3 regions of the Endobacterium panacihumi genome follow, and region 3 is predicted to be linked to each of the others. Evidence: predicted binding sites of a transcription regulator. Region 3 holds the regulator's gene; each other region holds the start of a gene.
What was found. The regulator PhoB, encoded in region 3, activates phosphate uptake and scavenging genes when phosphate is short. The targets are predictions, from matches to a motif close to TGTCATNNANCTGTCAT.
Positions count from the first base shown of each region.

Region 1: a site for PhoB is predicted at 2,100-2,116, ahead of ugpB (sn-glycerol-3-phosphate ABC transporter substrate-binding protein UgpB). Genes of this name have one in related genera too.
Region 2: a site for PhoB is predicted at 1,771-1,787, ahead of ACRQ1B_RS04960 (BtaA family protein). Genes of this name have one in related genera too.

Region 1 is NZ_JBOZRA010000001.1:2,142,380-2,147,142, reverse strand. It holds gene dnaN (DNA polymerase III subunit beta) at 1-514, opposite strand, end outside; gene rsmI (16S rRNA (cytidine(1402)-2'-O)-methyltransferase) at 793-1,698, shown strand; gene ACRQ1B_RS10695 (YraN family protein) at 1,673-2,053, shown strand; gene ugpB (sn-glycerol-3-phosphate ABC transporter substrate-binding protein UgpB) at 2,180-3,496, shown strand; gene ugpA (sn-glycerol-3-phosphate ABC transporter permease UgpA) at 3,596-4,480, shown strand; gene ugpE (sn-glycerol-3-phosphate ABC transporter permease UgpE) at 4,493-4,763, shown strand, end outside.
Region 2 is NZ_JBOZRA010000001.1:999,486-1,004,248, reverse strand. It holds gene ACRQ1B_RS04970 (transglycosylase SLT domain-containing protein) at 1-181, shown strand, start outside; gene ACRQ1B_RS04965 (serine hydrolase domain-containing protein) at 342-1,688, opposite strand; gene ACRQ1B_RS04960 (BtaA family protein) at 1,834-3,081, shown strand; gene ACRQ1B_RS04955 (class I SAM-dependent methyltransferase) at 3,096-3,767, shown strand; gene ACRQ1B_RS04950 (glycoside hydrolase family 25 protein) at 3,902-4,684, shown strand.
Region 3 is NZ_JBOZRA010000001.1:1,981,025-1,985,787, forward strand. It holds gene ACRQ1B_RS09875 (aspartate aminotransferase family protein) at 1-842, opposite strand, end outside; gene ACRQ1B_RS09880 (hypothetical protein) at 878-1,129, shown strand; gene ACRQ1B_RS09885 (GcrA family cell cycle regulator) at 1,261-1,806, shown strand; gene ACRQ1B_RS09890 (PACE efflux transporter) at 2,025-2,465, shown strand; gene phoB (phosphate regulon transcriptional regulator PhoB) at 2,527-3,210, opposite strand; gene phoU (phosphate signaling complex protein PhoU) at 3,235-3,948, opposite strand; gene pstB (phosphate ABC transporter ATP-binding protein PstB) at 4,001-4,763, opposite strand, start outside.

The DNA.
Region 1 (4,763 bases), 160 kb from region 3:
GCTTCAGCGCGCCACCGGCTTCGATCGTGTGGAAGAAGATGCCGTTGAGGTAATAACGGGTTTCTTCCGTCGAGATCGCAAACTGCGTGCGCTCGATCAGCATTTTGAGATCGGTCGCCTTCAGCTTGAACGTATGGCTGAACGTGCCGGCGGTCAGGTCCGGGAAGTCGGATTCCGGCAGGCACTGCAGCGAAAATTTCGAACGGCCGGACTGCACGGTCATCGAGCCGCCATCAGGCGTGGTGGCCAGCATCACTTCGGAACCATCCGGCAGCTTGCGGACGATTTCATAAAGCAGATGCGCCGGAACGGTGGTGGCGCCTGCCTGCTCGACCATGGCCGGAACGCCCTCGGTAATTTCCAGATCGAGGTCGGTTGCCTTCAGTTCGAGGTTCGCGCCGGACGCGCGCATCAGAACGTTCGACAGGATCGGGATCGTGTTCCGGCGCTCGACCACGCGGTGAACGTGGTTCAGCGATTTCAGAAGGTTGGATCGCTCAAGAGTAATACGCATGGACGCTATCGCTTTCGACCGTGCCGGACCGGAGACCGGGCCGTATGTTATTGTCGTCCGCCCAGGAGGGGATGGATGTGGACGGGCAAAATGGCAGAGTTTTGTTCGCAAGCGCAAGAGGGAGACTGTCTGCGGCTGCACCATTTCGGCGTTGCATCCGATGATGCGCACAGAAAAGCGGAGCTTGCTGCGGCTTGCCGAAGCCCAACGTGTCGATCATAAAGGCGAAAAGACGGAATGAAAGTGAGAACGCAGTGACCGAAGAGACAAAGACGGCAATGCGCGGTTATCGGGTCGCGAACACATTCGTGCCCGCCCGCCCGCTGGAACCTGCGCTCTATCTGGTCGCAACCCCAATCGGCAATCTCGGGGATATCACGCTTCGCGCCCTCGAAACGCTGTCCGGCGCCGATGTTCTTGCCTGCGAGGATACCCGCGTCACCCGCGTGCTGCTCGACCGTTTCGGCATCGTCAACAAGCCTTACGCCTATCACGAGCACAATGCCGATGAGGTCGGGCCAAAGCTGCTGGCGGCACTTGAAGGCGGCAAGTCGGTGGCGCTGGTCTCCGATGCCGGCACGCCACTTGTCTCCGATCCCGGTTACCGTCTCGGTCAGCTGGCCATCACCGCCGGTTTCCGCGTTGTGCCCATTCCGGGTGCTTCGGCGCCGCTTGCCGCACTGGTCGGTTCCGGCCAGCCGTCCGATGCCTTTCTGTTTGCCGGTTTCTTGCCGGTGAAAGAAAAGGGCCGCCGCGACCGTCTCGCGGAATTGTCGAAAATCCCGTCGACGTTGATCTTTTTCGAAAGCCCGCACCGTATTGCCGCGACGCTTTCCTCGGCCGCGGATGTGCTGGGCCGGGAACGCGAAGCCTGCGTCTGCCGTGAATTGACCAAGACATTCGAAGAGTTCCGGCGCGGCACGCTCGGTGAACTGGCTGACCATTATAATGGCGACGACATCACGGTGAAGGGCGAGATCGTGCTTGTCGTCGGTCCGCCGGATTATGATGACGTGCCGGGCGCGGTCGAGGTAGATGTGCTTTTGCGCGAACTCGCGGCCACGATGCAGACATCGAAGGCGGCAGCCGAGGCGGCGCGTCTGACCGGTCTGTCGAAGAAGGATCTTTATCAGCGCCTCATTGCCCTGAAGGGAGAGGATGAGCCCGGCCAGCCAGAAAGCTGATCGGCGGCAAAAACGCCGTCGTGCTGAACGCCGGGGCCATTGGTCCGAATACCTGGCGGCAGCCTTTCTGTTGCTGAAAGGCTACCGCATCCTCGCCATGCGCTACAAGACCAAGGGTGGCGAGATCGATCTCATCGTCCGCAAGCGTGATCTGGTTGTATTTGTGGAGGTCAAGGCGCGGCGGGAAGAAGGTCTGGCCATCGATGCCGTCGGGTATGAAACACAAAGACGTATCCGTTCCGCCTCCGATCAGTGGTTGTCACGCAGGCGTGATGCTCATCTTCTAAGCCTCCGATATGATGTCGTCGCCGTCCTTCCGCGACGTTTTCCCAAACATTTTCAAGAGGTATTCTGAAACAATTGCAATGCTGTGCATGACGGTTAAGTCGCTGTAATCATTCCGTCATGAGTCTGTTATGTAGTTGTCACATAAGGCCACTATCCCTCCCTCACCATTAACTGGCGGAGAGGGGTCTTTCCCATGATGAAGAAGCTTGTTCTGGCTGCAGCCGCAGTCGCATTGTCTGCAACCACGTCGCTTGCCGCGACCGAAGTCACCTGGTGGCACGCCATGGGCGGCGAGCTTGGCAAGAAGCTCGAGGAAGTTGCCCAGAAGTTCAACGAAAGCCAGTCGGAATACAAGGTCGTTCCGGTTTACAAGGGCACCTATCCGGAAACCCTGACGGCCGCCATCGCTGCATTCCGCGCCAAGCAGCAGCCGGCCATCGTTCAGGTTTTCGAAGTCGGCACCGGCACGATGATGGCTGCCAAGGGCGCCGTTTATCCGGTCTACAAGCTGATGGCTGACCAGGGCGAAGCTTTCGACACCAAGTCCTTCCTTGCACCGGTCACCGGCTATTATTCGGATACCGAAGGCAATATCCTGTCTCTGCCTTTCAACTCCTCCACGCCGATCATGTATTACAACAAGGACGTCTTCAAAAAGGCTGGCCTTGACCCGGAAGTTGCCCCGAAGACCTGGGCTGAAGTTGCTGACTTCTCCAAGAAGATCGTCACTTCGGGCGCTGCCAAGTGCGGCTTCACCTCTGCCTGGATCACCTGGGTTCAGACCGAAAACCTCTCGGCCATCCATGACAAGCCGTTCGGCTCGCTCGAGAACGGTTTTGGCGGTTTCGACACCAAGTTCGAATTTAACGGCGACCTTCAGGTCAAGCATTGGGCCAACCTGAAGAAGTGGCAGGACGAGGGCCTCTTCAAGTACGGCGGTCCGGTCGGCGGCGATCAGGCGGCCACCATGTTCTACAGCCAGGAATGCGCCATCACGATGAACTCGTCGGCCGGCCGCGCTGGCGTCATCAACAATGCCAAGAACTTTACCCCGGGCTTTGCTCCGCTGCCTTATTATGACGATGAAACCAAGGAGCCGAAAAACTCCATCATCGGCGGCGCAACGCTGTGGGTCCTGAACGGCAAGGACGATGCGACCTACAAGGGCGTCGCAAAATTCTTCTCCTACCTGTCGAAGCCGGAAGTCCAGGCTGACTGGCACCAGTTCACCGGTTACCTGCCGATCACCAACGCTGCCTACGAGCTTGGTCAGAGCCAAGGCTATTACGAAAAGAACCCGGGCGCCGACGTCTCGATCAAGCAGATCATGCGCGGCACGCCGACCCCGAACTCCAAGGGTGTTCGCTTCGGCAACTTTGCTCAGGTTCGCACCGTCGTGGACGAAGAGTTCCAGGCGCTGCTGGCCGGCAAGAAGGACGCCAAGCAGGCTCTCGACAGCGCCGTCGAACGTGGCGACGCCATCCTGCGCGAGTTCCAGGCTGCCAACTGATCATTGGCTTTGAAATGAGGGAGGGGACCGGCGCTCGCCGGTCCTTTCCTTGTTTGCAGGGTACCGCAACCAGGCGGTGCAGCAACGGCGGACGGACACATGGATACCAAACGCACGACATTCCAGAACAAATGGCTGCCTTACGTGCTTCTCGCACCGCAGCTGTTCATCACTCTGGTCTTTTTCATCTGGCCGGCCGGTCAGGCGGTAAAATCTTCCTTCGAGCGTGAGGATCCGTTCGGTTTTTCCACGGTCTTCGTCGGCATGCAGCATTATGCGCGGCTGATGCAGGATCCGAACTATCTCGACAGCTTTTTGCGCACCGCAGTCTTCGCGGTGGCGGTTACTGTCATCTCGATGTTGCTCGGCCTGCTCTTTGCCGTCGCCGTCGATCGGCTGATGCGCTCGGCGCGCGTCTACACGACGTTGCTGGTCTGGCCCTATGCGGTTGCCCCGGTCGTTGCCGGCGTGTTGTGGTTCTTCCTGTTCAACTCGTCCACCGGCATCCTGCCCTATTACCTGTCCTTCTTCGGCATCAGGTGGGATCACAATCTCAACGGCACGCATGCGATGATCCTGATCATCATCGCTGCCGCCTGGAAGCAGATTTCCTACAATTTCCTGTTCTTCCTGGCCGGCCTGCAATCGGTGCCGCATACGCTGATGGAAGCCGCCGCCATCGATGGTTCCGGCCCGGTCAAGCGCTTCTTCGACATCTCGCTGCCGCTTCTGTCGCCGACGACGTTCTTCCTCTTCATCGTCAACGTCAATTACACGATGTTCGATACGTTCTCGATCGTCGATGCGACCACCGGTGGCGGCCCGGCGCAGTCCACCAATATCCTTGTCTACAAGGTCTATCAGGACGGTTATCTCGGCCTCAACCTCGGTTCGTCCTCGGCCCAGTCGGTGCTTCTGATGCTGATCGTCATCGTGCTCACCTTCGTCCAGTTCCGCTTCGTCGAGCGGCGTGTGCAGTATTGAGGAGCCGGTAACATGGTCGAAAATCGCCCCTTTCTGACATTCCTCACCCACGCGTTTCTGCTTTGCGGTTTCGTGGTCGTGGCTTTCCCCGTCTATGTCGCCATCATTGCCTCCACGCATGATGCGCAGACGTTGATGTCAACCACCATGCCGCTGCTGCCGGGCTCGCATTTTCTCGAAAACTACCGGCAGATCTTCACCAGCGCTTCAGCAGCGCATGGTCTGCCATCCTATCCGCTGATGGCCATGAATTCGATGATCATGGCCGTCGCCATCACCGTCG
Region 2 (4,763 bases), 980 kb from region 3:
GGGTTACGATGGCCCGGCCAGCGGCCTGCTCGACGCCGAAACCAACCTGAAATACGCGATCAAATACCTTCGCGGCGCCTGGCTGGTGGCCGGCAACAAGAATGACGACGCCATCAAGCTCTACGCCCGCGGCTATTATTACGACGCCAAGCGCAAGAACATGCTGCACGTCCTGCAGTGAGGGAAAGCCCTCTCTTTGGTCATCCTCGGGCTTAACCCGAGGACCCATGGCGCATCCACCGGAGGGCTTGGGTGTGGATCCTCGGGTTAAGCCCGAGGATGACAATCGGGCAGGGTGACGATCTAAACGCTGCCCACCTGTGGCGGCCCGATTATCCTTGTTACCGCACCACCTTCGCTGCCGCCGCAATCAGCTCAAGTACGTTATAGCCGCCACCTGACGGCGTCAGTCCCATGCGCAGCACCACCAGCCCCATCGACGGTACCACCGCCACCGTCTGCCCGTCATGGCCGCTCAGCATGAACATATCCGCCGGCAATCCTTCGGCATCGCGGCCGTAAAGCTTCAGCCAGGTCTGCATCTGTGAATAGCGGCCATCGGATTTCGGCGAGGCCTTGCCCATCATCGCAACCGTGCCTTCCGGCAGCAGGCGTTCGCCCTTCCACATGCCATCGGCCGCCAAAAGCATGCCGAACCGCGTCCAGTCTCGCGCGGTCGCATAAATGTAGGAACTGCCGGCATAGGTGCCGCTCGCATCGGTCTCGAACACCGCGCTTTGCATGCCGAGCGGCGCAAACAGCGCCCGTCCCGGATAAGCCATCGCCGTCGCCTTGTCGCCGATCCGGTCCATCCAGAGTTTCGACAGAAGAACCGATGTGCCGGAAGAATAGGAAAATTTTGTGCCGGGCGAAGCCTCAAGCGGCGTGTCGATGGCAAATTCCGCCATGTCCTGTTCGAGGAACAGCATGCGCGTGACATCCGCCACCGTGCCGTAATTCTCGTTGAAACCGAGGCCGCTTTCCATGGCGAGCAGTTGCGCCAGCGTGATCTCGCCGCGCTCGTCATTTTCCCATTGCGGAAACAGGTTGCGATCAGAATAGGAAAGCTTGCCCTCCCCCACCAGTTTGGCAATCAGCGCCGCATTGATCGTTTTCGCCATCGACCAGCCGATCAGTGGCGTCTTGTCCGAAAATCCATCGCCATAACGTTCACCGAGAATACGCCCGTTCTGCGCCACGATGACGGCGCGCATGCCTGGACCGGTGAAGGCTTCGTTTGCCAAAAGCGAGGTGATGCGCTGATCCGTCTCGATCTTCGTGCCATCGGGAAACAGAACGTCGGCCGGGCCTGATTCGGGGCCGACGATTGGCGGGCTTTGGTTTCGTTCACCCTTGGCAGCCAAATCCTGCGTCACGGCGCAGCCGACATTATCACGATAAATGGCGACCGAAGGCGCGATGAATCCGAAGATCGCCGCATCCACCTTTGCCGCCTGCTCATCGACGCTCACCTGCATCAGCCGCAGCAACGGATGGCCCGGCGCCTGAACATCGACGGCCAGCACGTCCTGCGCATCGCGGCCTGCCAGAAAAACGTTGGAACACACGATCTTGGCGGCATAACCGCTGCCCACCCGCAAAAGCTCCGGCGGCATGGTGACGAGCCAGATCAGGGCGGCGATGAACAATGTAACGACAGTAACAAGGACGATCTTGACGATGCGCATGGCGGGCTCCGATTGCGGCCGCATGCAATCAGGAAACGCCGGCGATGGAAAGAGCCGTGACCGTCACGTTCGTCACATCCCGCGTCATCAAACTGTAGCAGGCCGGGTCTAGAGCCGTTTCAACTCATGAAGAGCAGGAACGACCATGACTGATTTTGCCTCAGAAGCCGGTTATCTCAAGAATGAAAAACTAAAAACTGCCCTGCTCCAGCATAAGGCATTCTCAGCCAAGGGTTTTTCCGAGCGCATGTTCGGCCTGCTGTTCTCCGGTCTTGTCTATCCGCAGATCTGGGAGGACCCGGATGTCGATATGGCCGCGATGGAGCTTGGCGAGGGTCATCACGTCGTCACGATCGCGTCCGGCGGCTGCAACATGCTCGCCTATCTCAGTCGCAGCCCGGCAAAAATCGACGTCGTTGACCTCAATCCGCACCACGTGGCGCTCAACCGCCTGAAGCTGACCGCCTTCCGCCACCTGCCCGCCCATTCCGATGTCGTGCGCCTGCTCGGCCAGCACAATGTCGATGCCAACATTTCCGCCTTCGACACTTTCATCGCACCGCATCTGGACGAGACGACCCGCGCCTACTGGCAGAAACGCAACATTAGTGGCCGCCGTCGCATCGATGTGTTCAAGCGCAATATCTATCGCACTGGCCTGCTCGGCCGCTTCATCGGCGTCGGCCACCTGCTCGCCCGCCTGCACGGCGTCGATCTGACAAAAATGGCGGAAGCCAAATCGCTGCGCGAGCAGCGCCAGTTTTTCGATGACCGCATCGCGCCGCTGTTCGACAAGCCGTTCATCAAATTCCTCACCAGCCGCAAGAGCTCGCTCTTCGGCCTCGGCATTCCGCCGCAGCAATATGACGAACTGGCAAGCCTTGCCGATGACGGCTCGATCGCGCCGGTTCTGCGTCAGCGCCTTGAAAAGCTCGCCTGCCATTTCCCGCTGCGTGATAACTATTTTGCCTGGCAGGCGTTTGCCCGTCGGTATCCGCAGCCGCATGAAGGTTCGCTGCCGACCTATCTGCGCGAGGAACATTACGCCGCGATCCGCGACAATGCCGAGCGCGTGTCCGTCCATCACGCCAGCTTCACCGAGCTTCTGAACCAGAAGCCGGCCGCTTCCGTCGATCGTTACATCCTGCTCGATGCACAGGACTGGATGAACGACGAACAGTTGAACGACCTGTGGACCGAGATCACACGCACCGCCGCCCCCGGCGCCCGCGTGATCTTCCGCACCGCCGCCGAAAAGAGCGTCATCGACGGTCGCCTCTCACAGGCTATCGCCAACCAGTGGACCTACAGCAAGGACCGCTCGGAGGCGCTGAACGTTCAGGACCGCTCCGCCATCTATGGCGGTTTCCACATCTACACCAAGAACGCCTGAGCGAGGCCGGACGGATGGCGGCGGCAAGCGAAAACCTCAACGGTGGCGACAGCGAACACGCGGCCCGCATGGATGGCATGTATCGCTACCAGCGGCACATTTACGACCTGACCCGCAAATATTACCTCTTTGGCCGTGACAAGGCGATCGCAAGCCTTGGCATGGCGGACGGTGAGACGCTGCTGGAAGTCGGCTGCGGCACCGGCCGCAACCTTCTGCTCGCCCACAAGCACCACAAGGGCGCAAAGCTCTACGGGCTGGATATTTCAGCCGAGATGCTGGAAAGCGCCCGCCGTAATTTTCGCAACAAGGCCGAGCAACCGGTGCTGAAAGTGGCAGATGCAACCACGTTCAGCGCGCATGACTTTGGCACAGACGGCTTTGACCGCATCCTGATTTCCTATGCCCTGTCGATGATCCCCGACTGGGAAGGTGCGATCGACGCGGCACTGAAAGCCGTAAAGCCGGGCGGTTCTCTGCATATCGTTGACTTCGGCCAGCAGGAACGCCTGCCCGCATGGTTCCGCGCCGCGCTGCAGGCTTGGCTGATCCGCTTTCATGTGACGCCCCGCGCCAGCCTGCATGAGGCGCTGGAAAAGCGGCTGGCCGACGCCAATGCCGACATGATGTTTGAGGAAATCGGCGGCGGTTACGCCTGGCACGCGATCATCCGCAAGCGCGCCTGAAACAGCCTGACACAATTGTCATCGCCGGGCGCGCCAGCCCTGCTCCAATTTCGCGGTCTATATGCTAAACGGGATTCGGCCATACCAGCGAGCATGGGCGGTCGAAACAGCGCAGCCTCAAGACCGGACCTTTCATGTACCGAGCCCTTCTCGCCCTGGCCCTGACCGCAATGCTGGCCACAGGCTGCACCTCGACTGCAGACCTTCTCGACGCGCCGTCGATCAAGGGTACGCGTTTCAAGGACAATGACCCGCAGGACTTTGGCCGCAATCATCCCGGCACGCACGCGGTGCACGGCATCGACCTGTCGAAATGGAACGGCACGGACATTGACTGGCAGGAAGTGAAAAAATCCGGCGTCGCCTTCGTGTTCATCAAGGGTACCGAAGGCAAGGACCGCATCGATTCCGCCTTCACAACCCACTGGCGTGGTGCGGCCGCAGCCGGCATTCCGCATTCGGCCTATCATTTTTATTATTTCTGCTCGACGCCGGAAGATCAGGCCGACTGGTTTATCCAGAACGTGCCGAAGGAAGCCAACATGCTGCCGCCGGTTCTGGACATGGAGTGGAACCACGCATCCCCCACCTGCAAGCTGAAGCCGGACACGGAAACCGTGCGCGATGTGATGCAACGCTTCATGGACCGCATCGAAGCCCATTACGGCGTGCGACCGATCATCTACACATCTGTGGATTTTCACAGAGACCGTCTGGTCGGCGCCTTCAGCAGCCATCATTTCTGGGTCCGCTCGGTGGCCGCCCATCCGGGCCAGATCTATGCCAACCGCAAATGGACATTCTGGCAATATACGGCGACCGGCATCATTCCCGGCATCAAGGGACCGACGGACATCAACGTGTTCTCCGGTTCGGAAAAGAGCTGGCGCCAGTGGGTTGCTTCCGCCAACAGGTAGAAGTTTCGCACTTTTGCTGCGCGACTTGCAGAAATGACAAGGAACTGATGTAAGACGGCCCTTACCGGGGCCGTTTCCT
Region 3 (4,763 bases):
ATGGCGAGCGGGTTGCCGCCATAGGTCGTGCCGTGAATGCCGGGCTTCATGCCGGATGCGGCTTCGGCCGTTGCCAGACAGGCGCCGAACGGGAAACCGCCGCCGATACCCTTGGCGATCGCCATGATATCCGGGGTAACGCCCAGCCATTCATGCGCGAAAAATTTGCCGGTACGGCCGACGCCGGTCTGAACCTCGTCGAGGATCAGGAGCAGGCCCTTCTCATCACAGATGCGGCGCAGTTCGCGCATGAATTCCTTCGGCACGGGGCGCACGCCGCCCTCGCCCTGGATCGGCTCGATCAGCAGGGCGCCGGTGTTTTCGGTGATGGCGGCATTGAGGGCTTCGAGATCACCAAACGGGACCTGATCGAACCCTTGCGCCTTGGGGCCAAAACCTTCCATGTACTTTTCCTGGCCACCGGCAGCGATCGTTGCGATCGTGCGGCCATGGAAGGCACCTTCGAAGGTGATGATATGGAATTTTTCCGGGTTGCCCTTGGAGAAGTGATAACGGCGCGCCGTCTTGATCGCGCATTCCAGCGCTTCCGCACCCGAATTGGTGAAGAACACCTTGTCGGCGAACGTCGCTTCCGTCAGCCGGCGGGCTAGCCGCTCCTGCTCCGGGATTTCGTAAAGGTTGGAGAGGTGCCAGACCTTCTCAGCCTGCGACTTCAAAGCCTCGACCAGATGCGGGTTGGAATGGCCGCAGGAGGTGACTGCGACGCCGGCGCCAAAATCGAGATATCGCTCGCCGCGTTCCGTCACAAGCCAAACGCCTTCGCCGCGCTCGAAGCGCAGCGGAGCCCTAGCAAACGTGTCGAAAAGCGCGGCTTCAGCCATGGCGACATTCACTCCTTGAAACTGGTGAAAACCAGATGGCGACCCATGTCGCCGAAATTAAAAATGCCGCCTGGACAGGCGGCGCGGGCACTATCGGCATTTCGCTGTGTGCTGTCAACAAAACAGCTTTCAATGCCTTGAAAAGAGCTTTATTGCGCGCGACCGTTACTCGCCTTCAAGCTGTGACATATATGACTCGCTTGACCAGCAAGTTGGGGAAAACACGGAAATCGATTCGCAGTGATTCGCCCGACTCTTGCCACGGAGTCAGCCCCACACTAGGTTAATCGTCAATTACTAGGCTGCATGCGGCGGACTTAGTCACCAAAAGTATAGATGTAGTATTTTCTGGCGGATTCATTCGCCGGAACGGTGACCGATTCAAGCCACGTTCAGCACCTCACGGCGGAGAGATAGCATGAACTGGACTGACGAGCGCGTCGAGCGCCTGACGAAATTATGGGCCGAAGGCCTGAGCGCCAGCCAGATCGCGGCGCAACTTGGAGGCGTAAGCCGTAACGCGGTGATTGGCAAAGTCCATCGCCTGAACCTGCCCGGCCGCGCGAAAGCCGGCGGCAGCACGAGCACCGCACCGCGTCCGGCCAAGCGCGTGGCGTCTTCGGCGCCGCGTCCGCAGAGCAATTTTGCGGCCCGTCCTCAGACCCGTACCGTTCAGCGCCCGGTCGGCGCCACCATGGTGCGCGAAGAGATGGACATGGACGAGACGCAGGAAGTCGCTGTCTACAAGCCGGCCGGCAACATCGTCGTTCCGATCAACCGCAAGCTGGCGCTGACGGAACTGACCGAGCGTACCTGCAAGTGGCCGATGGGCGACCCCCTCAAGGACGATTTCCACTTCTGCGGCGCAGAATCCCCGGACAATTCGCCTTACTGCAAATACCACGGCCGCATGGCCTACCAGCCGGTCAACGAGCGCCGCAACAAGGCTGCTGCCCGCGCCTGATCAGGCCGCGACACACACGAGGACGAGATTGAAAAGCGGGCTTCTGGCCCGCTTTTTTTCATGCCTTCAGATGCGGCATTTGCCTAAGTGCATAGCAGCCTTGCCACCTGAAGGCTTGCCTATGGCAGCTCGAAAACCTATTTAGAGTTCGCGAGGACGACCTCCCCCGTATTGGGCATAAAACACCGGGACGGCCCGGCAAACCCAAGGGGTTGACCATGCGCACAGTGCGCGACCGTATTCGCCATGCCATCAGCTTTGAAGTCATCGGGCTTGCGCTTTTCACGCCGCTCGCATCCTTCGTGTTCCATCTTCCGGTCGAACATGTCGGCGTCGTGGGCATCGTTTCCGCCACCGTCGCAACGGCATGGAACTACGTCTACAATCTCGGCTTCGACCACCTGATGCAGAAGTTTCGCGGCAGCACGCTGAAGACGATGCCGCTGCGTATTGCCCATACGGTGCTGTTCGAGCTTGGTCTGCTGATCGTGCTCCTGCCCTTCATCGCCTGGTATCTGGGCGTCACGCTCTGGCAGGCACTGGTGATGGATATCTCGTTTGCGACCTTCTACCTGGTCTACGCCTTCGTCTTCAACATGGCCTATGACCGGATCTTTCCCCTGCCGGAATGGCGCGAGGCGCAAGCACCTGCAGAATGACAAAAGGCCCGGATGCGATGACACATCCGGGCCTTTTCAATTTCAACACAGATGAAGCGGATCAGGCTTCCATCGAATAACCCGCGCCACGAACGGTGCGGATGACATCCTGCATGTTGGAAAAATTCAGAGCCTTGCGCAGACGGCCGACATGCACGTCGACGGTACGCTCATCCACATAGATATCATGGCCCCAGACGCCATCCAGCAGTTGCGAGCGCGAGAAAACGCGACCCGGTGATACCATCAGGAATTCCAGAAGGCGGAACTCGGTCGGGCCGAGACGCACTTCGCGGGTCTTGCGGTGAACGCGATGGGTCTCACGATCCAGTTCGATGTCACCGCATTTCAGCACGCTGGAGAGAACTTCCGGCTTGGCGCGGCGCAACATCGCCTTGACTCGGGCCATCAGTTCCGGCGTGGAAAACGGCTTGACGACATAATCGTCCGCGCCGGTCGCCAGACCGCGAACACGTTCGCTTTCCTCGCCGCGCGCCGTCAGCATGATGATCGGCAGACGCTCGGTCTCCGGTCGCATGCGCAGCCGCCGGCACAGTTCGATGCCGGACACGCCCGGCAGCATCCAGTCGAGGATGAGAAGGTCAGGAACGCGTTCCTGAAGTCGGATTTCGGCCTCGTCACCGCGCAAAACGGTTTCGACCTCATATCCTTCGGCTTCGAGATTGTAGCGAAGAAGCACGCTCAGTGCTTCTTCGTCTTCAACGACCGCGATCTTGGGTAGCATGTCTTATCTGCTCCGTTTCGCCCGTCAGTCGACGAGCGCACCAACCGTGTTTGCCGTATCGTCCTTGGGACGCTCGCCTTCGAGCTGGGCACCGGTCTTGATGTAATAGATGGTCTCGGCGATGTTGGTGGCGTGGTCGCCGATACGCTCGATGTTCTTGGCGCAGAACAGAAGATGCGTGCACGAGGTGATGTTGCGCGGATCTTCCATCATGTAGGTCAGCAGTTCGCGGAACAGCGACGTGTACATCGCGTCGATTTCCTCGTCGCGCTGGCGGATGATTTCCGCCTTTTCAGCCGAGCGGCTGGCAAACACGTCGAGAACGTCCTTGAGCTGCACCAGCGCCAGTTCGGAGAGATGCTCCAGGCCACGGGCCAGTTTGCGCGGCACGCCTGTGCCCTGCACGGCGATAACGCGCTTGGCGGTGTTCTTGCCAAGGTCACCGACGCGCTCGAGGTCGGCGGCGATGCGCAGCGTGCCGATGATTTCGCGAAGGTCGGCGGCAACCGGCTGGCGCTTGGCGATGGTGACAATCGCCTTGTCCTGGATTTCGCGCTCGGCGTGATCGAGGATGACGTCATCCGAAATGATCTTCTGGGCCAGCGCCGTATCCGAATTGACGAGCGCGCGAACCGCGTCGCCGCACATCTGCTCGGCGAGGCCGCCCATTTCGGAAATGCGGCGGTTCAAATATTTCAGTTCTTCGTCGTAGGCCGAAAGAATATGGGTCGAAACCATTTTTCTGATCCTTGATGTCTGCAGTCAGGGCGATGCGGGCAAAGAGCCCGGATCAGCCGAAACGGCCCATGATGTAATCCTGCGTGCGCTGGTCATCGGGATTGGTGAACATCTTGTCGGTGTCGTTTTCCTCGACCAGCTGGCCGAGGTGGAACATGGCCGTGCGCTGCGACACGCGGGCCGCCTGCTGCATGGAGTGCGTGACGATGACGATCGTGTAATTGGCGCGCAGCTCGTGGATGAGTTCCTCGACCTTTGCGGTTGCGATCGGGTCAAGCGCCGAACAGGGCTCGTCCATCAGGATGACTTCCGGCGAAACGGCAACCGCGCGGGCAATGCACAGACGCTGCTGCTGACCACCGGACAAGCCCGTGCCGCCTTCATGCAGGCGATCCTTGACTTCCGTCCACAGGCCAGCGCGCTGAAGCGAGGCCTCGACGATCTGATCGAGATCGGCCTTGTTGCGGGCCAGACCATGGATGCGCGGGCCGTAGGCGATGTTTTCGTAGATCGACTTCGGGAACGGGTTCGGCTTCTGGAACACCATGCCGACGCGGGCGCGCAGTTCCACGACGTCGATTTCCTTGTCGTAGATATCATCGCTGTCGAGCGTGATCTTGCCAGTCACGCGGCAGCCTTCGATCGTGTCGTTCATGCGGTTCAGCGTGCGCAGGAAGGTCGACTTGCCGCAACCCGACGGGCCGATGAGCGCCGTGACCGTGTTTTCGCGAACGTTGAGGTTGACGTCGAACAGGGCACGCTTCTCGCCGTAATAGACGGATACGTCGTTGCCGATCATCTTGTAGGACATGTCA